DNA from 4 places in the Pseudomonas sp. NFX71 genome. Region 4 is predicted to be linked to each of the others. Evidence: predicted binding sites of a transcription regulator. Region 4 holds the regulator's gene; each other region holds the start of a gene.
The links. The regulator FliA, encoded in region 4, starts transcription of late flagellar genes. The targets are predictions, from matches to a motif close to CTAAAGTTTNNNNNNNNNNNGCCGNTAA.
Positions count from the first base shown of each region.

Region 1: the regulator FliA is predicted to act here: its motif matches at 2,737-2,764, upstream of ACM1ZW_RS24155 (methyl-accepting chemotaxis protein).
Region 2: the regulator FliA is predicted to act here: its motif matches at 3,499-3,526, upstream of ACM1ZW_RS30565 (methyl-accepting chemotaxis protein).
Region 3: the regulator FliA is predicted to act here: its motif matches at 3,931-3,958, upstream of ACM1ZW_RS02840 (flagellar protein MotY).

Region 1 covers NZ_CP182230.1:5,160,258-5,165,659, forward strand. Annotated here, with positions in the region: gene ACM1ZW_RS24145 (AAA family ATPase) at 1-222, opposite strand, end outside; gene pnuC (nicotinamide riboside transporter PnuC) at 219-782, opposite strand; gene ACM1ZW_RS24155 (methyl-accepting chemotaxis protein) at 975-2,609, opposite strand; gene ACM1ZW_RS24160 (undecaprenyl-diphosphate phosphatase) at 2,897-3,727, shown strand; gene ACM1ZW_RS24165 (DUF1294 domain-containing protein) at 3,724-4,152, shown strand; gene ACM1ZW_RS24170 (MmcQ/YjbR family DNA-binding protein) at 4,149-4,508, opposite strand; gene ACM1ZW_RS24175 (LysR substrate-binding domain-containing protein) at 4,505-5,402, opposite strand, start outside.
Region 2 covers NZ_CP182230.1:6,552,830-6,558,231, reverse strand. Annotated here, with positions in the region: partial or broken gene ACM1ZW_RS30580 (methyl-accepting chemotaxis protein) at 1-120, opposite strand, end outside; partial or broken gene ACM1ZW_RS30575 (chemotaxis protein) at 430-1,452, opposite strand; gene ACM1ZW_RS30570 (Na+/H+ antiporter family protein) at 2,089-3,405, shown strand; gene ACM1ZW_RS30565 (methyl-accepting chemotaxis protein) at 3,570-5,252, shown strand; gene ACM1ZW_RS30560 (LysR family transcriptional regulator) at 5,382-5,402, opposite strand, start outside.
Region 3 covers NZ_CP182230.1:614,396-619,797, reverse strand. Annotated here, with positions in the region: gene grxD (Grx4 family monothiol glutaredoxin) at 1-64, shown strand, start outside; gene bfr (bacterioferritin) at 199-672, opposite strand; gene ACM1ZW_RS02860 (bacterioferritin-associated ferredoxin) at 873-1,091, opposite strand; gene ACM1ZW_RS02855 (peroxiredoxin) at 1,407-2,009, shown strand; gene rnt (ribonuclease T) at 2,144-2,821, opposite strand; gene pyrC (dihydroorotase) at 2,818-3,864, opposite strand; gene ACM1ZW_RS02840 (flagellar protein MotY) at 4,024-4,932, shown strand; gene ACM1ZW_RS02835 (argininosuccinate synthase) at 5,062-5,402, shown strand, end outside.
Region 4 covers NZ_CP182230.1:3,708,277-3,713,678, reverse strand. Annotated here, with positions in the region: gene ACM1ZW_RS17160 (chemotaxis protein CheA) at 1-55, opposite strand, end outside; gene ACM1ZW_RS17155 (protein phosphatase CheZ) at 111-899, opposite strand; gene ACM1ZW_RS17150 (chemotaxis response regulator CheY) at 922-1,293, opposite strand; gene fliA (RNA polymerase sigma factor FliA) at 1,461-2,201, opposite strand; gene fleN (flagellar synthesis regulator FleN) at 2,198-3,028, opposite strand; gene flhF (flagellar biosynthesis protein FlhF) at 3,145-4,473, opposite strand; gene flhA (flagellar biosynthesis protein FlhA) at 4,485-5,402, opposite strand, start outside.

The DNA of each region.
Region 1 (5,402 bases), 1.5 Mb from region 4:
GAGAATCAGCAGTCGCGGTTGTTTGGCTCGTGCTTCATCTTCCCAAGTCAGCTGGCCAAGTGCTATTGGCGTTATATCGTCGTAGCAAGTTACACGGGCTTCAGTATCGATGAAATGCCGAACATACTCGCCGACCAAAATGCCGCCAAAGTTGGCGCGAATCTCACTCGAAAGCCAGCTCTTGCCGCTGGATTCGGGCCCGGTCAGTACCAGGACTTTCATGTGCGTAGCGCCGGGTCGGCGCGCCATTCACGCCAGCCTTGCACGGCAATCACGGCGAACAACCCATAGAGCCCGGCGGTCAGGTACATGCCCTTATAGATGAAGAGCCCGACGAAAATCACATCGAGGGTGATCCACAGTGGCCAGCATTGAACGCGCTTTTGCGCCATCCACACCTGCGCCACCAGGCTGAAGCCAGTCAACGCCGCATCGAGCCAGGGTTGGGCGGCATCGGTCCAGTGCGCCATGGCCGCGCCGAGCATCAGACTGCCGACGGCACCAATGGCCAGGCCTGACACGACCGATTCTCCCTTGAGCTGGCTAACCCGCCGCCCCTGTCGCGCAGCCCCCGCGCGCGTCCATTGCCACCAGCCATAGAGTTGCAACGCGGCGTAGATCACCTGCAACAGCATGTCCGAATAAAGCTTCACTTCAAAAAACACCCAGCTGTAAAGCGACACCATGACCAGGCCAATCGGCCAGCACCAGGGGTTCTGTTTGACCGTCAACCAGACGGCAATCACACCGAGGGAGGCGGCAAACAGTTCAAGCCCGGACATGGAGGTTCCTTGGGGAAATCGTAGAGGGGGGCGGATTGTACCGGGATTGTGGCGAGGAGGCTTCTGTGGCGAGCGAGCTTTTGTGGCGAGGGGACTTGTCCCCGTTGGACCGCGGAGCGGTCCCAAAAGATCGACGACTGCTTCGCAGCCGAACGGGGATAAATCCCCTCGCCACAGAGATTGGTGTCTGGATTACACGCGGAACTGCTTGAGCAAACCGTTCAACTGCTCGCTCAGATCCTTGAGCCGCACGCTCGCCATACTCGACTGTTCCGCCGCCAGCGCCGTGCTGTGGGACAAACCGGCGGCCTGGGTGACGTTCTGGTTGATGTCCTCGACCACGTGGGCCTGTTGCAGGGTGGCGCTGGCGATGGAGGCGTTCAGGCCGTTGAGGTTGCGCAGTGCCTGGCCAATGGCATTCAGGCTCGCACCGGCCAGGCCGGCTTGTTCGATGGTCAGCTGCGATGCGCGACTGCTGTCGCCAATGACCTTGACCGCCGCTTCGGAGTGGCCTTGCAGGCGTTCGATCATCGACTGGATCTCGGCGGTGGACTTCTGCGTGCGCTGGGCCAGCAGACGCACCTCATCCGCCACGACGGCAAACCCGCGACCTTGCTCGCCGGCCCGGGCGGCCTCGATGGCGGCGTTGAGGGCGAGCAGGTTGGTTTGCTCGGCGATAGAGCGGATCACTTCCAGCACGCTGCCGATCTGAGTGCTTTCGGTGGCGAGCGTACGGATGACTTCCACAGCCTGATCAATGGTGCCGGACAACGTGTCGATCTGTTGCAGGCTGCTGTCGATGTTGACCTGGCCCTGCTGCGCCTGGGATTCGGCATCGCGCATTTCGCTGGCCGCTTGCTCGGCATTCTTGGCGACATCCTGCACGCCGTACGTCACTTCATTGATGGCCGTGGCCACCAGCTCCATCTGCTGGGATTGCTGCTGACTGCGTTGCTGGGCCTGCGCGGCGTCGTTGCCCAGCTCGCTGGACGACTGGCCCAAAGCGCTGGCGGACACCTGCAATTGACCGATCACCAACCGCAGTTTGGCGGTAAAGGCATTGAAGTGGCGGGCCAATTGCGTCACTTCATCCTGGCCATGGGTATCGAGGCTGCGGGTCAGGTCGCTTTCACCGCTGGCAATATTGGCCATGGCGTTCACGGTTTCCTGGAGCGGGCGCACGATGCTGCGAGCAATCAGGATCACCAGCAGGGCCATGATGGCGGCAATCACCAGCCCGACGACGGTCGCTTTCCAGACCTGGGCCATGAACTCGGCTTGCATGTCATCGATGTACACGCCCGAGCCGATCACCCAGCCCCATGGCTCGAACAGTTTGACGTAGGACGTTTTTGCCACCGGCTCGCTGGCGCCCGGTTTCGGCCAGCGATAGTCGATTGCGCCGGCGCCCTTGGCTTTGGCGAGGGCGACCATTTCGTTGAACAGCGCAAACCCGTCCGGGTCGCGAATCGCCGAGAGGTTCTGGCCATCGAGTTTCGGGTTGGCCGGGTGCATGATCATCACCGGCGTCAGGTCGTTGATCCAGAAGTAGTCGTTCTGGTCATACCGCAGGCCGCGAACGGCGGTCATCGCCTGTTTCTGCGCGGCCTCGCGTGTGAGCGTGCCGGCAGTTTCCAGGTCATGGTAATAGGTCAGAATGCCGCTGGCGGTCTGCACCACGTGCTGGGTTTTCTGCGCCTTGGCGTGATAAAGGTCTTCGTGGATCTGCTTGAGCATCAACACGCCCAACGTCAAAAGCATCATGACGGCCACGATCAAAATGAGCCACAAGCGGCGGCTGATCGACATATTTCGCAAGCTGTTCATAACGCTGTCACCCCGGTTTCTTTTTCTTGTAATAAATGATCGCCGGCATCCAACCACACTTTGCCGATCGGGCATATCCGACCCAAGTCCAATAACGTGGCAGCGTTATTCAGCCTTGTCTGATAGGATTTCGGCCCCGCACGGAAAAACCTGAATCCAAGTCGATGTTTCACGGAATTTTTACGGTTCCGTCCGGATTCTGTGCGCGCGGGTCTTTTGGCTACGCTGACTGTTCTTGAAAAAATATTAACGGGGCATGCCGTTGCGCATCGCCTTTTGGGGGATTGATGGATCTTTGGACCGCCTTGCAGGCATTGATACTTGGCGTTGTAGAAGGGCTGACGGAGTTTTTGCCGATTTCCAGTACCGGACACCAGATTATTGTGGCCGACGTGCTCAATTTCGGTGGTGAGCGGGCCATGGCGTTCAACATCATTATTCAGCTCGGCGCGATTCTCGCCGTGGTCTGGGAATTCCGGCGCAAGATTTTTGATGTCGTCATTGGTTTGCCGACGCAGCCAAACGCCCGGCGCTTTACTGCCAACCTGCTGATTGCCTTCCTGCCGGCGGTGGTATTGGGGGTGATCTTTGCCGACCTGATCCACCATTACCTGTTCAACCCGATCACCGTGGCCACGGCATTGGTCGTGGGCGGCATCGTGATGTTGTGGGCCGAGCAGCGTCAGCACGAAGTACACGCCGAAACCGTCGATGAGATCACCTGGAAAGATGCCTTGAAAGTTGGCTTCGCCCAGTGCCTGGCGATGATTCCGGGCACCTCGCGTTCAGGCTCGACGATCATTGGTGGTTTGCTGTTCGGGCTGTCGCGCAAGACCGCCACCGAGTTTTCGTTTTTCCTCGCGATGCCGACCATGGTCGGCGCGGCGGTCTACTCGGGCTACAAGTATCGCGACCTGTTCGTACCGGCTGATTTTCCGGTGTTCGCCATCGGTTTCATCACCGCGTTCATCTTCGCGATGATTGCCGTCAGAGGCTTGCTCAAGTTCATCGCCAGCCACAGCTACGCGGCGTTCGCCTGGTATCGCATTGCGTTTGGTCTGGTGATCCTGGCCACCTGGCAGTTCGGCTGGGTGGACTGGACTGCGGTCAAGCCATGAATGATGCCGGCAGGAGCAGCAGCCCCGGACGCAATTCCGGAGGGCAGATCCAGAACCCCAGGCTGAAACTGCTGGTGTTCGCGGCCGTGTGCGCGCTGCCGTTGGTGGGCTCGTTGTCGTTCTGGCTGCGCGGGATTTCGCTGATACCCCTGGCGGCCTACGGCATCGTCAGCGTGTTGGCGTTCTTCCTTTATTGGAGCGACAAGCGCAAGGCCCGCACCGACACCTGGCGTACGCCGGAGAACGTGCTGCATGCAGTTGAACTCGCCGGCGGCTGGCCGGGCGCCTTGGTCGCCCAGCAGGTGTTCCGGCACAAGACGCGCAAAGTGTCATTTCAACTGCTGTTCTGGATGATCGTGTTGCTGCATCAAGTGTTCTGGATTGATCAGCTGTTCCTGGGGGCAAACCTGTTGGCGCTGTTCTAAAGCAGCAGTCCGACCTGCGTGCGCTTGGGCAGCTTGCTTACCACCAGTTGATGGGAACGTTGCAACAGGCTTTGCAGTTCTTCGGCGCCCAGCGGGTAGGGCGTTTGCATGATGATCCACTGGGCCCGCGCCAGGTACGGCGCCGGGTGAACGCCCGGGCGGTCGCAATGCCCCAGAAACAGGTCCTTGTCGACCTTGAAGGCGAGGGATTCGCCCCGCAGGTTCTGCAGGGCGAACATCTTGTTCCCGGCAATCGAAAACACCCGCACGCCACCCCACTTGTAGTCTTCCCGCGCTCCCGGCAGCGCCAGGCAGTACTGCGCGACATCCTCTTCGCTCATGCGTCCAGCCTTCATATCAATCGGTCCCCACAGGCATTGAATGATTCGATCAAATGGTCGAGCCAGGCGCGCACCGCCGGCATGACCCCGCGCCGGTGAGGGTAGACCGCTTGCAGCCAGCCGCCAGGCAACGACCAGTCAGGGAGCAATTGCACCAGCGCGCCGCTTTCCAGTTCCTGCTCGCAATACATCATCGGCAGCATGGTAAAGCCCTGGCCGGCGAGTGTGCAGGCCTTGCGCACGATGAAGTCGTCGATGCCCAGTCGGGCTTCGAGCGCAAGTTCATGGCTTTTACCCTGTTGATCGAGCATGCGGATATGCACCATGCGGTCGGCTTCAAGGGCGCCAAGCACCGGCAAGCCCTTGAGCTCCTCGGGATGATTGATCGCTCGCCCATGGAGAAAGTCCGGACTGGCCACCATCAGCATCTGCGCCTGACGCAGGCGTCGGGTGACCAGCAACGGGTCTTCATCTCCCAATTCACGCACCCGTAGCGCGACGTCGACGCCCTCGGTCACCAGGTCGACCCGGCGGTTGAGCAGCATCACTTCCAGTTGAACCTGCGGGAATTTTTCGAGAAACCGACTGATCACCGTCGGCAGCATTTCGTGAGCCAGCCCGACGGGGCAGGACACCCGCAAGCGTCCGCGGGGTTCGCTGGACATGCTGGCCACGGCTTCATCGGCCATCTCGGCTTCCAGCAGCATGGCCTGGCAGTGCCGCAAATAACGTTCGCCCACGGCGGTCAACTTCAGTTGCCGGGTGGTGCGTTGCAACAGGCGCGCGCCAAGGCGTTCTTCCAGCTCGGCGATCCGCCGCGACAAGCGCGACTTGGGAATCCCCAGCACACGCCCGGCTGCAGCGAAACCGCCGGCTTCGACCACCTTGGCGAAGTAGTAGAGGTCATTG
Region 2 (5,402 bases), 2.8 Mb from region 4:
CTCGGCGATGGCACGAATCACTTCCAGCACTGAACCGATCTTCTCGCTGTTCGCCGCCAGGCCTTCGACCTGCACCATGGCCGCGCTCATGTCGGCGGCGAGGTTGTCGATGCTGCTGGTGGTCTGGTCGATCACCGTCAATCCGCGGCGAGTCGCCTGGTCCGCGTCCTTTGCAGCCTGTGCCGCTTGCGCAGCGCTGCGGGCGACGTCCTGGGCGGTGGCGCTCATTTCGTGGGAGGCGGTGGCCACCTGATCGACCTGGCGGTATTGCTGCTCCATGCCGGCACTGGTTTGCGTGGCGATGGCGGAAGACTGATCCGCCGTGCTGCGCGCGTCCTGCACCGAGCGTTTCACTTCGGCGATGATCGGTTGCAGCTTGTCGAGGAAACGGTTGAACCAGCCAGCCAGTTGGCCCAGTTCATCCTTTTTGTCGTAAGCCAGACGCCGGGTCAGGTCGCCTTCACCGCTGGCGATGTCTTCGAGCATGTGCGCGACGCCAAGGATCGGCCTGGTCACGCTGCGCGCCATCAACCACACCAGCAACAGGCCGATCAACGCCGCCAGCACACCGAGGCCGAGTTCGACCAGCGTGCCGGCGGTATTGCTGTCGTCGAGTTGTTTCTTCAGCGCCTCGGCCGGGCCGATCAGGACTTTTTCCGGCACGTCGAGCAACACGCCCCACGACTTGCCACCGGGGATCGGCTGGAACGGCGAGAGCACTTTCAACTGCTGGTCGCTGTGCAGGCTGGTGGTTTTGCTGCTGTTGGCGAGCAGGCGGATCAGCTCGGCGCCGTTGGTTTTATCCACGGCATCCAGGCGCTGGCTGAGTTTGCTGGCGTCCGGGCTGTAGCCGGCGAGCAAACCGGCCGGGCTGATGATGCTGACGTGGGTCTGGCCGTCATAGAGCTTTTTGCTCGCGCCCTGACTGACCGCTTGCAGGCTGTTGAGGTTGATGTCCACCGACAGCGAAGCGATGACTTTACCGTTGAGCATCAGCGGGAACACGATGCTGGTCATCAGCACGTTCTGGCCGTCGATCACGTAGAAGTAGGGTTCGATCACGCAAGGTTTGAGCGAGGTGCGTGGGCAGGTGAACCAGGCGTTGGCGGGCTCGCCGCTGGGGCCGGTGCGGGTGTCGGCCATGTCCGTTTCGGGCAGCGCCATCGACGTCACCTTGCCGGGTGTCGGTTGCGACCAGTACAGCGCGAAACGGCCCTTGTCGTTACTGCCCAGTTCCGACTGGCCGGCGAACAGTTCGTCCTTGCCGTCCAGCGCGTTGGGCTCGAACACGAGGGACAGGCCGAGCAATTCTGGATTGGCTTGCAGCGCGGACTTGACCTGGCGGGTCAGGTCTTCGCGCAGGTCGAAGGCATCGAGAAAGCGCTTTTCGGCCTGATCACGCAGGAACAACACCTGACGTGAAAAGCCGTGGCCATATTGATAGGCGTCCATGAACTGCTGGCGAATCCCCAGCGCCTGGTTTTCGCCCTGGGACTCGATCCGGGCCTGGGCAGCTTCGGTGAGCATCTCCATGCTCGAGGCTTTCACCAGCTCGGAGCTGTGCTCCATGCGGTACAGCGAAAGACCTACCAGCAAGGTCACGATACCCGCCAGGCAAAGCCCGGCCAGCAGGGTGATTTTCCATTGAATGGAAAGTTGTCTGAGCGACATGGAGACGTCCTTATTCGATAAATATCTGAGACTTTGCACTGTAACGGCCGCGAATCCGCTTTCTTTATTCGGTGTGCGGAGCTTTTGTGGCAAGAGGTTTATCTCTGGAGAAGGGATATATATCTGTGGTGAGGAGTGGGACGTGTGGCGAGGGGATTTATCCCCGTTGGGTCGCGAAGCGGCCCCTGCAATTATCCAGACGAATCGATTGTGGCTGCTGCGCAGCCAAACGGGGATAAATCCCCTCGCCACAGGGGTATCACTGGCCGTTACATGTTCGTTGGCACCACTCGCTTTGACACCGGCCCCACTCTGCGGCACAGTGCGCGCCGTCTAATAAAACCCATTCCTTGTCCCGCTGGCGTCTCTTCGCAGACTGCCGGCTGGGTTCATTTCGCTTGCCTTGAGGTAACGATGATTAATGCTGTAATTGCCGCGGTCGGCGTCATGCTGGTGCTCAGCCTGTCCCGCGTGCACGTTGTGATCGCGCTGATTATCGGCGCGCTGGTGGGCGGCCTGACCGGTGGCCTGGGCATCGACGCCACCCTGAAAGCGTTCAACAGCGGCCTCGGCGGCGGGGCCACGGTGGCCTTGTCCTATGCCTTGCTCGGCGCCTTCGCGGTGGCGATTGCCAAGTCCGGCCTCGCCCATGCGCTGGCGGACAAGGCCCTGGCCATGGTCGATCGCCAGCACGCCAACGGTGGTGGCTCGGTCAAGTGGCTGTTGATCGGTTTGCTCTGGGTGGTGGCCATCGCTTCACAGAATATTCTGCCGATACATATCGCGTTTATTCCGTTGCTGGTGCCGCCACTGTTGTATGTGCTGACCAAGCTTCAACTGGATCGCCGCTTGATCGCCTGTGTCATGACCTTCGGCCTGATCACGCCGTACATGTTCCTGCCGGTGGGTTTCGGCAACATCTTCCTCAATGAAATCCTCCTGGCCAACGTGGCCCGCAGCGGCGTGGACATCAGCGGCATCAACGTTACCCATGCCATGGGCATTCCGGCGCTGGGCATGGTCGTGGGGCTGGCGGCAGCGTTCATCAGCTACCGCAAGAAACGCGTCTACAACCTGGAAAAGATCGAGCAGGTCGAACAGGTTGCGGTCCAGTACAACCCGTTGAGCCTGATGGTCGCGGGTGTGGCCATCGCGGCGGCGTTCATCATTCAGCTACTGCTGGATTCGATGATTATCGGTGCGCTGGCGGGTTTCCTGATCTTCTCGGTGTCGGGCATCGTCAAGTGGCGCGACACCGACGACCTGTTCACCGAAGGCATGAAGATGATGGCGATGATCGGCTTCATCATGATCGCCGCCTCGGGGTTTGCCGAAGTGATGAAAGCCACTGGTCAGGTGCAGACGCTGGTTGAAACGTCGGCGTCGTGGATCGGCCACAGCAAGGGCATCGGCGCGCTGTTGATGTTGCTGGTCGGCTTGCTGGTGACCATGGGCATCGGCTCATCGTTTTCCACCGTGCCGATTCTGGCGGCGATTTTCGTGCCGCTGTGTGTGCAACTGGGTTTCAGCCCGATCGCCATCGTGTGCATCGTTGGCACCGCCGGCGCGTTGGGCGATGCCGGTTCGCCGGCTTCGGACTCGACACTGGGCCCGACCTCCGGCCTGAACATCGACGGCCAGCATCACCACATCTGGGACACCGTGGTGCCGACCTTCCTGCATTACAACCTGCCGCTGCTGGCGTTCGGTTGGGTGGCGGCGATGGTGCTCTGATTCAGGATCAAAAGATCGCAGCCTTCGGCAGCCCTACAAAGGAATGGCACACACCCTGTAGGCGCTGCCGAGGGCTGCGATCTTTTTTGAGCATTCAACTTTTGATCCGGCGTGCCGTTAAAGCCTTTAACCACGCCAACAAAAATCAAAAAGAGTGAACCGTCATGCGCATGAGCCTGAAGGCTAAAGTCCTGTCCCTTGCCGTACTCCCGGTGTTGCTCTTTGCGCTGGTCATCAGTTTGACCACGTTGTTCGTGCTGCAGGAGCAGGCCCGCAAGGAAGTCGAGGAGACGCGCCAACGCCTGCTCAGCGATGCCAAGGCCACCCTGCAAAGTTACGTGGCCGTGGCGATGACTACGATCAAACCGCTCTACGACGCCGCAGCCCCGGGTGACGACGCGGCGCGGGCCCAGGTGATCAAATTGCTGTCGAGCGTCAGCTACGGCAAGGAAGGTTACTTCTTCGGCTACGACTCCAACACCGTGCGCCTGTTCAAGGCCAACAGCCCTGAAGGCGTGGGCCAAAGCTTCAAGGACAACCGTGATCCGAACGGCGTCTACGTCAACCGCGACCTGGTGAAAGTCGCCAAGGACGGTACGCATTACCTGCAATACAGCTCGCCATTGCCCGGCAATACCAAGGTGCTGGTGCCGAAACTCGGCTACACCGAATACCTGCCGAAGTGGGACATGGCCGTCGGCACCTCGGTCAACCTCGACGGCATCGAAGCGCAGGTGGCGGTGGTCGAGGCCAAGGTTCAGGAGCGCATGGAAGGCGTGTTGCTGAGCATCATCGGCATCGCCGTAGTGGTGCTGTTGGTGATCGCCGCCGCCGGCATGCTGCTGGCCAACACCATCCTGCGTCCGCTGAACCTGATGAAAGCCAACCTCGATGACATCGCGGCAGGCGAGGGCGACCTGACCCGGCGCCTGACCATCACCAGCCAGGACGAACTCGGCCAGCTCGCCGGTTCGTTCAACCGTTTTGTCGACAAGATCCACGGCCTGGTGCGCCAGATCACTGAAATGACCTCGCAACTGACCGGGCTGGTGAATCAGGTATCCGATCAGGCTCAGCGCTCGGATCAGGCGATGGAGCGTCAGCGTCACGAGACCGATCAGGTCGCCACGGCGATCAACGAAATGTCGGCCGCCGCGCAGGAAGTTGCCAAAAGTGCACAGAACGCCGCCGTCGCCGCGCAACAGACCGACGAAGAAGGCCAGACCGCCAAGCGTGTGGTGGCGGGCAGCATCGTCAAGATTCATGCATTGGTCGACGATATTCGCAGCAGCGGCGTGTCCCTCGACAGCCTGCAAAAGGACGTGTCGTCGATTGTCAGTGTGCTTGGGGTGATCCGTTCGATTGCCGAACAGACCAACCTGTTGGCGCTCAACGCTGCGATCGAAGCGGCCCGTGCCGGTGAGGCCGGTCGCGGTTTTGCGGTGGTGGCCGACGAAGTCCGCGCGCTGGCCAGCCGCACGCAAATCAGCACCCAGGAAATCCAGGGCATGATCGATCGCCTGCAGGCGGGTACTCAATCGGCGGTGGAAGCGATGCGCCGTTCCAGCGAGGCTGGCGACGGTACGTCCGCACAGGCGAACGAAGCGGGCGCGTCCCTCGACACCATGGCCCAGCTGATCGGCACCATCAACTCGATGAACGCACAGATCGCCAGCGCCGCCGAAGAGCAGACCGCCGTGGCCGAAGAGATCAACCGCAGCGTGCATCAGATCGCGGTGGCTGTGGACAACGTGGCTGACGAAACCCAGCTCGGCGCCCAGACCTCCCGCAGCCTCGCGGATCTGGGTCAGCGCCTGGGCAGTCTGGTCGGACAGTTCCGTATCTGATTTGATGATGCTCTTGTGGCGAGCGAGCTTGCTCGCGCTGGGCTGCGCAGCGGCCCTGAAAATTTGTGAGCGCTGCGCACTCAAGCGGGAGCAAGCTCCCTCGCCACACTCGCGTGTTCGACTCAGGTTCTAGGGCCTGTCCCAATACGG
Region 3 (5,402 bases), 3.1 Mb from region 4:
TTCGCTGCAAAGCACCATCAAGGCTGCTGTTGAAGCGGCTGCTGCCAACAAGTCCGAAGCCTGATTCACCTTGTAGGAGCCCGCTTGCTGCGGGCAGCTCCTGCACGATTCAGGTGAGCCGAAATTCCGGACATGAAAAAGCCCCGCCTCTTTAAAAGAGAGCGGGGCTTTTTATTGTCTCGAGTTAGCGGGCGCTAATTATTCTTCGCCCATCTGCGATTGCAGATAATTCTCAAGACCGACTTTATCGATCAGGCCCAGTTGGGTTTCCAGCCAGTCGATATGTTCTTCTTCGGATTCGAGAATGTCTTCGAGCAGTTCACGGCTACCGAAATCGCCAACCGTTTCGCAATGAGCAATCGCAACTTTCAAGTCGGCGTGGCCGGTACGTTCGATGCGCAGGTCGCACTCAAGCATTTCCTGGGTGTGCTCGCCGATCTGCAGCTTGCCCAGGTCCTGCACGTTCGGCAGGCCTTCCAGGAACAGGATGCGCTTGATCAGCTTGTCCGCGTGTTTCATCTCGTCGATGGACTCGTGGTATTCGTGTTTGCCGAGCTTGTTCAGGCCCCAATCTTCATACATGCGCGCATGCAGAAAATACTGATTGATCGCGACCAGTTCATTGGCAAGGATCTTGTTGAGATGCTGGATGACTGTAATGTCGCCTTTCATGATGGGGTCCTGCCCTGTATTAGCTGTCTATAAAGCGGAGTCTGAGCCGCACAACTAAGAGTGTCAAACCTAAGTTATTGAAACTTATATGAAAATTAATCGGAATAAGAATGTTTGTGTTCCGCGTCTAACCCGTAACCGATTGATTTTCAGGAATAAAAAAAACCGGACATGAAGTCCGGTTCTTTGGAATAGGGTATCTATGCGGCAGTAAATTCTACAGGGAAAGGAATTGCTGCCTGGGCTGTTTGCAATTTGGTCAGGGTTTCACGCACCACTTCCTTGGCAAGGCAGGCGCATTTGCCGCATTGGCTGGCTACGCCGGTAGCCTGGCGGACTTCCTTGTAGCTGCAGCATCCTTCATAGATCGCTTCGCGGATTTGTCCGTCGGTGACGCCAGTGCAGAGGCAGACATACATAAGCTAAGAACCGTCGCTGGTGGTGACTCAGTTGCGATGGATCTTAATGTTAACGAGAATGATTGTCAAAGTGGTTTCTGAAAGCTTTGCGTTATAAACGTGCGTGGCTGACGAACGGTTTTCCCCAGGGCAATCTGCCAGTAATCGCGAAGACAGCAATTTGAGGTGTTGACGAAAAACCGTTGAGGACAGCTCAAAAACGCAGTGTATGATGGCCGGTCCTTATGAAGCGGGTGGGTGTCACAGGGCTGTCGCCTGAGGGTGGCAGGCTGGCGCCAACCCGGAACTTCACGTTTTTACACCAGGAGATATTCAATGAGCGTACTCGTAGGCAAGCAAGCCCCTGACTTCACCGTACCGGCCGTACTCGGCAATGGCGAAATCGTCGACAGCTTCACCCTGTCTTCGGCCATCAAAGGCAAATACGGCCTGGTGTTCTTCTACCCACTGGACTTCACCTTCGTGTGCCCATCCGAGCTGATCGCTCTGGACAACCGCATGTCCGACTTCAAGGCACGCAATGTTGAAGTGATCGCCGTTTCGATCGACTCGCACTTCACTCACAACGCATGGCGCAACACCCCGGTGAACAATGGCGGTATCGGCCAAGTTCGCTACACCATGGCTGCCGACATGAAGCACGAAATTGCCAAGGCCTACGACGTTGAGTCCGAAGGCGGCGTGGCTTTCCGTGGCGCGTTCCTGATCGACGACAAAGGCGTTGTCCGCTCGCAGATCATCAACGACCTGCCGCTGGGCCGTAACATGGAAGAGCTGATCCGTCTGGTCGACGCTCTGCAATTCCACGAAGAGCACGGCGAAGTCTGCCCTGCCAACTGGAAAAAAGGCGACAAAGGCATGACCGCTTCGACCGAAGGCGTCGCGGCCTACCTGACCGAGAACGCTGCTGCCCTGTAAGGCGCGTTCGAGGCATAAAAAAACCGGCCGTCGAGGCCGGTTTTTTTATGGGCGGGATAAAACCGATGCCGTTCGCTCAAGCACGACGCTGAGTCTGTGGCCAGGGAGCAAGCTCCCTCGCCACAAGTGTTGGATCAGTCGTTGTAGTCTTCCCAGCCGCCCATCTGCTTCCAGCGATTGACGATGCCGCAGAACAGCTCAGCCGTCTTCTCGGTGTCGTAGCGAGCCGAGTGAGCCTCGCGACCGTCGAAGTCGATGTCGGCGGCCTGACAGGCTTTCGCCAACACGGTTTGACCGTAGGCCAGACCGGCGAGGGTTGCCGTGTCGAAGCTGGAGAATGGATGGAACGGGTTGCGCTTCATGTCCAGGCGCGCAACCGCTGCGTTCAGGAAGCCCAGGTCGAAACTGCTGTTGTGCCCGACCAGGATCGCCCGCTTGCAGCCGTTGGCTTTCAACGCCTTGCGGATACCACGGAAGATATCGGTCAGCGCCGCTTCTTCACTTACTGCCATGCGCAGCGGGTGATCGAGTTTGATCCCGGTGAACTCCAGGGCGGCCGCTTCGACGTTGGCGCCTTCAAACGGCTCGACGCGGAAGAAATAGGTGTGATCAGGGTATACAAAGCCCTTTTCATCCATGGCGATGGTGGTAGCGGCTATTTCCAGCAAAGCGTCAGTGGCAGAGTTGAAACCACCGGTTTCAACGTCGACAACGACTGGCAGGTATCCACGGAATCGAGCTGCCATCGGGTGGCGTGGACCACTTCCGCCGCCTTGACCGTCCTGTTCGTCATCGAAATGGTCTTCACTCACGCGTGTTCCTCCAGCAGGCGCCAGCGCAGTTTTTCACCGGCGCGCAGCGGGATAACGGTCAGCTCGCCAAATGGCAGGCTGGTTGGGGCGGTCCACTCGTCGCGGACCAGGGTAATGCGATCGGTGTTCACCGGCAGGCCATAGAAGCGCGGGCCGTTAAGGCTGGCGAAGGCTTCGAGCTTGTCCAGCGCATTGCGCTGTTCGAACGCTTCGGCGTACATCTCGATCGCCGCATAAGCGGTGTAGCAACCGGCACAACCGCAAGCGGCTTCCTTGGCGTGCTGGGCATGCGGTGCCGAGTCGGTGCCGAGGAAGAACTTGTCGCTGCCGCTGGTGGCGGCGTCGAGCAGCGCTTCCTGGTGGGTGTTGCGCTTGAGAATCGGCAAGCAGTAGAAGTGCGGCCGAATTCCGCCGACCAGCATGTGGTTGCGGTTGTACAAGAGGTGATGCGCGGTGATGGTCGCGCCAACATTGGCCGAAGCCTCGTTGACGAACTGCACGGCGTCCGCGGTGGTGATGTGTTCGAACACCACTTTGAGCGTCGGGAAACGCTCGACCACACGACGCATGTGCTCATCGATGAAGATTTTTTCGCGGTCGAACACGTCGACATCGCCACGGGTTACTTCACCGTGAATCAACAAAGGCATCCCGACTTCGGCCATGGCCTCGAGCGCAGGGAAAATCTTGTCGATACTGGTGACGCCAGAATCCGAGTTGGTGGTCGCGCCGGCCGGGTACAACTTGGCGGCGAACACGAAACCGCTGGCCTTGGCTTCACGAATTTCTTCGGGCTGGGTGCGGTCGGTCAGGTAAAGCACCATCAACGGTTCGAAACGGCTGCCGGCCGGACGTGCAGCGAGAATCCGCTGGCGATAGCCGTCGGCTTCAGCGGCGTTGCGCACCGGAGGTACCAGGTTGGGCATAATGATGGCGCGACCAAAGGTGCGCGCGACATCCGCAACGGTATTGGTCAACACGGCACCATCGCGAAGATGAATGTGCCAGTCGTCGGGACGCAGCAGGGTCAGGCGGTCGGACATGAGGGGATTCCAGGCGGGTCAAACTCAGGGGAATGCTACCGGAAAAGACTCTCTCAGGCACTCGCTATCAAGTTTTGCGGGAAGCTTCCGATATCCAACAGGTACGCCGTAAACATGTGTGTGTCGGTCTTTTTGTTGTAGAAGCCAGTGGAGCCTCCCGTGCGCCAGCGTTATTTAGCCTTGCTCAGTGTGTTTGCCAGCCTTCCCGCGATGGCGCTCACTTTCCAGACCCGTCTGGAGAGCATCGAGTGGACGGTCGAAGGGGACAAGTTCGAGTGCCGCCTGATTCAACCGATCACCGATTTCGGTTCGGGTGAGTTCGTGCGTCGCGCCGGCGAGCAGGCGACGTTTCGTCTGAAAGCTTATAACTCGATGGTCGGCGGCGGCTCGGCGACCTTATTGGCGGCTGCTGCACCCTGGCAGCCGGGGCGTGGCGACATCAATCTCGGTTCCGTGCGGATCGGCAGCGGCAATGTGCTGTTCAACAGTTCGCAGGTTCAGGCCGGGCGCTTGATCAGCGGCTTGATGGATGGGCGCAGCCCGGTCGTCCGGCATTCTTCGGGCGATGGCCGGGTCTCGGAAGTGCGGCTGTTGCCGGTCAAGTTCAGCAAGGCGTTCAACGATTATCAGGGCTGCGTGGCGAAACTGCTGCCGAAGAATTTCGAGCAGATCAAGCAAACGCAGATCGGCTTTCCCGGCGACGGCCTGGACCTCGACGCGCAGGCCAAGGCTCAGCTGCAGGTGATGCTGGAGTTCATGAAGGCCGATCCCACGGTCAATCACATCGAGCTTGACGGCCACTCCGACAACAGCGGCAACCGCCTGACCAATCGAGACCTGTCGCGGCGTCGGGCCCTGGCGGTCATGGAGTTCTTCAAGGCCAACGGTGTGCAGGAATCGCAGGTTACCGTGCGCTTTCATGGTGAGCGTTATCCATTGGTACCCAACACCAATGCGGCCAATCGGGCGAAGAATCGTCGAGTCAATGTGCACCTCGCGCGGGTCGCACCCACCGAGCCGCCGGCGCCTCAATCAACAGCATCGGCGAGCGCGGCGAAGACTTCCTGACCCATCGGTCATCGTCGCGCGGTCGACATAATCTGTCGCTTCGTCGTCATAAGCTGTCGCGCCACTGTAAATTATTCCGTATGAGCGGTAGACTTCCCGGCTTTCCGTAGAACCCCGTGGAGTGATGGCATGGCGGACGTAAACAAGGTCGTTCTGGCGTATTCCGGCGGCCTGGACACTTCGGTGATCCTCAAGTGGCTGCAGGATACTTATAACTGTGAAGTCGTGACCTTCACCGCTGACCTGGGTCAGGGCGAAGAGGTCGAACCTGCACGTGCCAAGGCTCAGGCCATGGGCGTGAAAGAGATCTACATCGACGATCTGCGCGAAGAATTCGTGCGCGATTTCGTTTTCCCGATGTTCCGCGCCAACACCGTTTACGAAGGCGAGTACCTGCTGGGTACTTCCATCGCTCGTCCGTTGATCGCCAAGCGCCTGATCGAAATCGCCAACGAAACCGGCGCTGACGC
Region 4 (5,402 bases):
CGCCGGCCTCAACCAGGAAATCCTGAAGGATCTCTTCATCGGCGCCGAAGCTCATTAAGGGGGTGCTCCTAACAGGTCTAAAAACCTAAAAAACCTAAAATTCTAAATTTCTAAAATCCCAGGCTGGATAGCAAATCGTCCACATCGTCCTGACCGGACACAACGTCTTCTCTTTTATCGGCATGAATCTGCGGACCTTCACCCTGAGAGAGATGTTTTTGCGGATCTTTTTCAGCAAGCATCGCTTCACGGTCATGTTCGATGCCCGCAAAGCGGTCCACCTGACTGGCCATAAGCACGAGCTTGAGCAGGTTGCTTTCAACTTCGGTGACCAATTGGGTCACACGCTTGATCACTTGACCTGTGAGGTCCTGGTAATCCTGAGCGAGCAGAATGTCGTTGAGGTTGCTCGACACTGCGCGATTGTCCGCGCTGCTGCGTGTCAGGAAACCGTCGACACGCCGAGCCAGTTCGCGGAACTCCTCGGCCCCGACTTCGCGACGCATGAACCGCCCCCAATCCGTGCTCAGCGCCTGAGCTTCATCGCTCAGGCTGTTGACCAGCGGTGTGGAGTTTTCGACCAGATCCATGGTGCGGTTGGCGGCAGCCTCGGTCAGCTTCACCACGTAGCCCAAGCGCTCAGTGGCATCCGTGATCTGCGACACTTCCTCGGCTTGCGGCATGTGCGGGTCAATCTGGAAATTGACGATCGCGCTGTGCAGCTCGCGGGTGAGCTTGCCCACTTCCTGATACAGGCCGCGGTCACGGGTCTGATTGAGCTCATGGATCAGTTGCACAGCGTCGCCGAACCTGCCTTTTTCAAGGCTTTCGACCAATTCGACCGCGTGTTTTTTCAGGGTCGATTCAAAATCGCCCTGTGAAGATTCGTTGTGGTCCATAGCTCCCCCGTGGCGCAGTTTCTCAACCGATGCGTTCGAAAATCTTCTCGATTTTTTCTTTTAACGCCTGGGCCGTGAAGGGTTTGACCACATAGCCGTTAACACCAGCCTGGGCCGCTTCGATGATCTGCTCGCGCTTGGCTTCAGCGGTCACCATCAGCACCGGCAGGTGCTTGAGCTTTTCATCGGCGCGCACGTGGCGCAGCAGATCGATGCCGGTCATGCCAGGCATGTTCCAGTCCGTTACCAGAAAGTCGATGCTCCCGCTGTTGAGAACCGGAATGGCAGTAGTGCCATCGTCAGCCTCCACCGTGTTGGTGAACCCAAGGTCACGCAACAGGTTTTTTATGATCCGCCGCATCGTTGAGAAGTCATCAACGATGAGGATTTTCATGTTCTTGTCCAATTCGACCTCCAAGCAGTCTTAAACGCGCCCAGCACCTGGACGCGCCATTTCAATCAATCCGGCAAAGCACTCAATGACTGTCTGGAGCACAACAGATCGAGACCGGCGCAGTTCAACACCACACCAGCCACGTTCGCAGTGTCCCCACACTGCCTTCAGCGCGCTCGCCACTCCCCCAAACGCCCCCGCAAACGGGCCGCGCACTGGCTGTGTAACTGGCTGACCCGAGATTCGCTGACCCCCAGGACCTCACCGATTTCCTTGAGATTCAACTCTTCGTCGTAGTACAGCGCCAACACCAGTCGCTCACGCTCCGGCAAATTGGCAATCGCGTCCGCCAGCGCCGCCTGGAAGCGTTCATCTTCCAGATCGCGTGACGGCTCGAGATGAGCACTCGCGCCATCCTCGTGCAGCCCTTCGTGTTCGCCGTCCTGCAAAAGATCGTCGAAACTGAATAACCGGCTGCCCAGGGTGTCGTTCAAAATCCCGTAGTAATCGTCGAGACTCAATTGGAGTTCGGCCGCAACTTCGTGATCTTTAGCGTCACGGCCGGTTTTAGCTTCAATCGAGCGAATTGCGTCGCTGACCATGCGGGTATTGCGGTGGACCGAGCGTGGCGCCCAGTCCCCCTTGCGGACTTCATCGAGCATCGCGCCGCGGATTCGAATGCCCGCGTACGTCTCGAAACTCGCGCCTTTGCTGGCGTCGTATTTGGTCGACACTTCAAGCAGACCGATCATGCCGGCCTGGATCAGGTCTTCGACCTGGACACTGGCCGGCAATCGCGCCAGCAAGTGATAGGCAATGCGTTTGACCAGTGGCGCGTAACGCTCGATCAGCTCGTACTGCGCGTCACGTGCCGATTTCTTGTAAAGGTTGTAACCGCTGGCTGTCATAGCACGGGTCCTGCCGTTTGTTGCACGAGGCGCTCGACGAAAAACTCCAGGTGTCCGCGCGGGTTGGCAGGCAGCGGCCAGGTATCGACCTTTTGTGCGATGGCCTTGAAGGCCAGGGAGCACTTGGAACGCGGGAAAGCTTCATAAACCGCGCGCTGCTTCTGAACGGCCTTGCGCACGCTTTCGTCGTACGGCACCGCACCGACGTATTGTAAGGCGACGTCAAGGAAGCGATCCGTGACCTTGGTCAACTTGGCGAACAGGTTGCGACCTTCCTGCGGGCTCTGGGCCATGTTGGCCAGGACGCGGAAGCGGTTCATGCCGTAGTCGCGGTTCAGCAGCTTGATCAGCGCGTAGGCGTCGGTGATCGAGGTCGGCTCGTCGCAGACCACCAGCAAGACTTCCTGCGCGGCGCGAACGAAACTGACTACCGAGTCACCAATACCTGCAGCGGTGTCTATCACCAGGACGTCGAGGTTGTCGCCGATATCGCTGAACGCCTGGATCAGGCCGGCATGTTGCGCCGGGCTCAGATGCACCATGCTCTGCGTGCCGGACGCCGCCGGGACGATGCGGATACCGCCGGGCCCCTGCAACAACACGTCGCGCAGCTCACAGCGGCCTTCGATTACGTCAGCCAGGGTACGTTTGGGTGTCAGTCCCAGCAGGACGTCAACGTTCGCCAGCCCCAGATCGGCGTCCAGCAGCATGACGCGCCGGCCGAGCTCAGCTAGAGCCAGGGACAAGTTCACTGACACGTTAGTCTTCCCGACGCCACCTTTGCCGCCGGTCACCGCGATCACCTGTACGGGATGCATGCTGCCCATGTTATTTCTTTACCTTGTCTTGCATAGACGGAGGCCACATTACTGGCTGCGCGTTCACAAACGGAACAATGCATGGCAGACCATCGATGTAGGTACAAAAACTGTTCATTAATACCTCAGCCAACCTGCTTGGTCGGACTGTGGTAAATATCAGCGAACATGTCAGCCATGGCTTCTTCGCTGGGTTCTTCCTGCATTTGCACGCTGACGGCGCGGCTCACCAGCTGATGACGACGCGGCAGATGCAAATCATCCGGAATCCGCGGTCCATCGGTCAGGTAAGCCACCGGCAACTCATGACTGATTGCCAGGCTCAACACCTCACCCAGGCTTGCTGTTTCATCCAGTTTAGTCAGGATGCAGCCAGCCAGCCCGCAGCGCTTGTAACTGTGATAAGCGGCGGTTAGAACCTGTTTCTGGCTGGTGGTTGCCAGAACCAGATAATTTTTTGATTTGATGCCACGACCGGCCAGGCTTTCGAGCTGCATGCGCAGTGCCGGATCGCTGGCCTGAAGACCCGCGGTATCGATCAGCACTACACGTTTGCGCAGCAACGGGTCCAGCGCCTGCACCAGGGACTGGCCCGGGTCGATGTGGGTGACCGACACGTTGAGGATCCGACCCAAAGTCTTCAGTTGTTCCTGAGCGCCGATACGGTAGCTGTCCATGCTCACCAGCGCGATGTTCTGCGCGCCGTACTTGAGCACGTAACGGGCCGCGAGCTTGGCCAGCGTGGTGGTCTTGCCCATGCCGGCAGGGCCAACCATGGCAATCACGCCGCCCTCTTCCAGTGGCTCGACTTCCGGCGTGGCAATCATCCGTGCCAGGTGCGCCAGCAACATGCGCCAGGCCTGACGAGGTTCGTCAATGCCGGTGATCAGTTCCAGCAGATCGCGGGACAACGGACCGGACAAACCGATGCGCTGCAGGCGACGCCACAGGTTGGCCTGGGCCGGACGGCTGCCTTGCAGCTGATTCCAGGCCAGGGAGCCAAGTTGTACTTCCATCAGTTCGCGCAGGCTGTTGAGTTCGAAACGCATCGAATCGAAAGCCCGCGGATCGACACCGCCGGAGGCTGGCGCAGGGGCCGGGGCTGCACGGCGGGGTTCAGTGTAGGTCGGTTCGATCAGCGGTTCGGCGGCGGTGAGTGGCAGGCCGGCGAACAACTGGCGATTGGTGGACTTGTCGCTCTCGCCCTCGCTACGCAGGCTCAGTTCGGCCTGGGCGGTCACGATCCGCGACTGGGTCTTGCGCAGCTCGTCCTCGAGTTCCATGTTCGGAACACGCGGAGCCAGCGCCGACAGTTTGTAATCAAGGGCAGCCGTCAACTCGACACCACCGGCGATCCGGCGGTTGCCAATGATGGCGGCATCAGCGCCCAGCTCATCACGAACCAGTTTCATGGCCTGACGCATATCGGCGGCGAAAAAACGCTTAACTTGCATAAACCACTACCTCAGCCGTTGGGCCCTACTGTCGCAACGATGGTCACTTGCTTGTTGTCAGGGATTTCCTGGTAAGCCAACACATGCAAACCCGGGACTGCCAACCGGCCAAATCGCGACAGCATCGCGCGAACCGGACCGGCCACCAGCAGAATCACCGGCTGACCTTGCATTTCCTGACGCTGCGCCGCTTCGATCAACGAGCGTTGCAGTTTTTCAGCCATGCTTGGCTCCAGCAGAACGCCCTCTTCCGAGCCTTGTCCTGCCTTCTGAAGACTATTGAGCAATATTTGTTCCAACCTTGGCTCAAGAGTGATAACTGGCAGCTCCGACTCAGTCCCCACAATGCTTTGGACGATTGCACGGGATACGCCGACGCGTACGGCAGCCACCAGCGCGGCAGTATCTTGACTCTTGGCCGCATTGTTCGCGATCGCCTCGGCGATGCTGCGAATGTCCCGTACGGGCACCTGTTCGGCCAGCAACGCCTGGAGCACCTTGAGCAGCTGCGACAACGACACCACGCCCGGCACCAGCTCCTCGGCCAGTTTAGGCGAGCTTTTGGCCAGCAATTGCATGAGTTGTTGCACTTCTTCGTGGCCGATCAGCTCACTGGAGTGCTTGTACAAAATCTGGTTCAAGTGGGTTGCCACTACCGTACTGGCATCTACCACGGTGTAACCGAGGGATTGTGCCTGCGCACGCTGACTGACTTCGATCCAGACCGCCTCCAGCCCGAAAGCCGGATCTTTGGCGGTGATGCCGTTGAGCGAACCGTAGACCTGGCCCGGGTTGATCGCCAGTTCCCGATCCGGATAGATCTCCGCTTCGGCCAGGATCACCCCCATCAGGGTCAGTCGATAGGCACTTGGTGCGAGGTCGAGGTTGTCACGGATATGCACAGTCGGCATCAGGAAACCCAGGTCCTG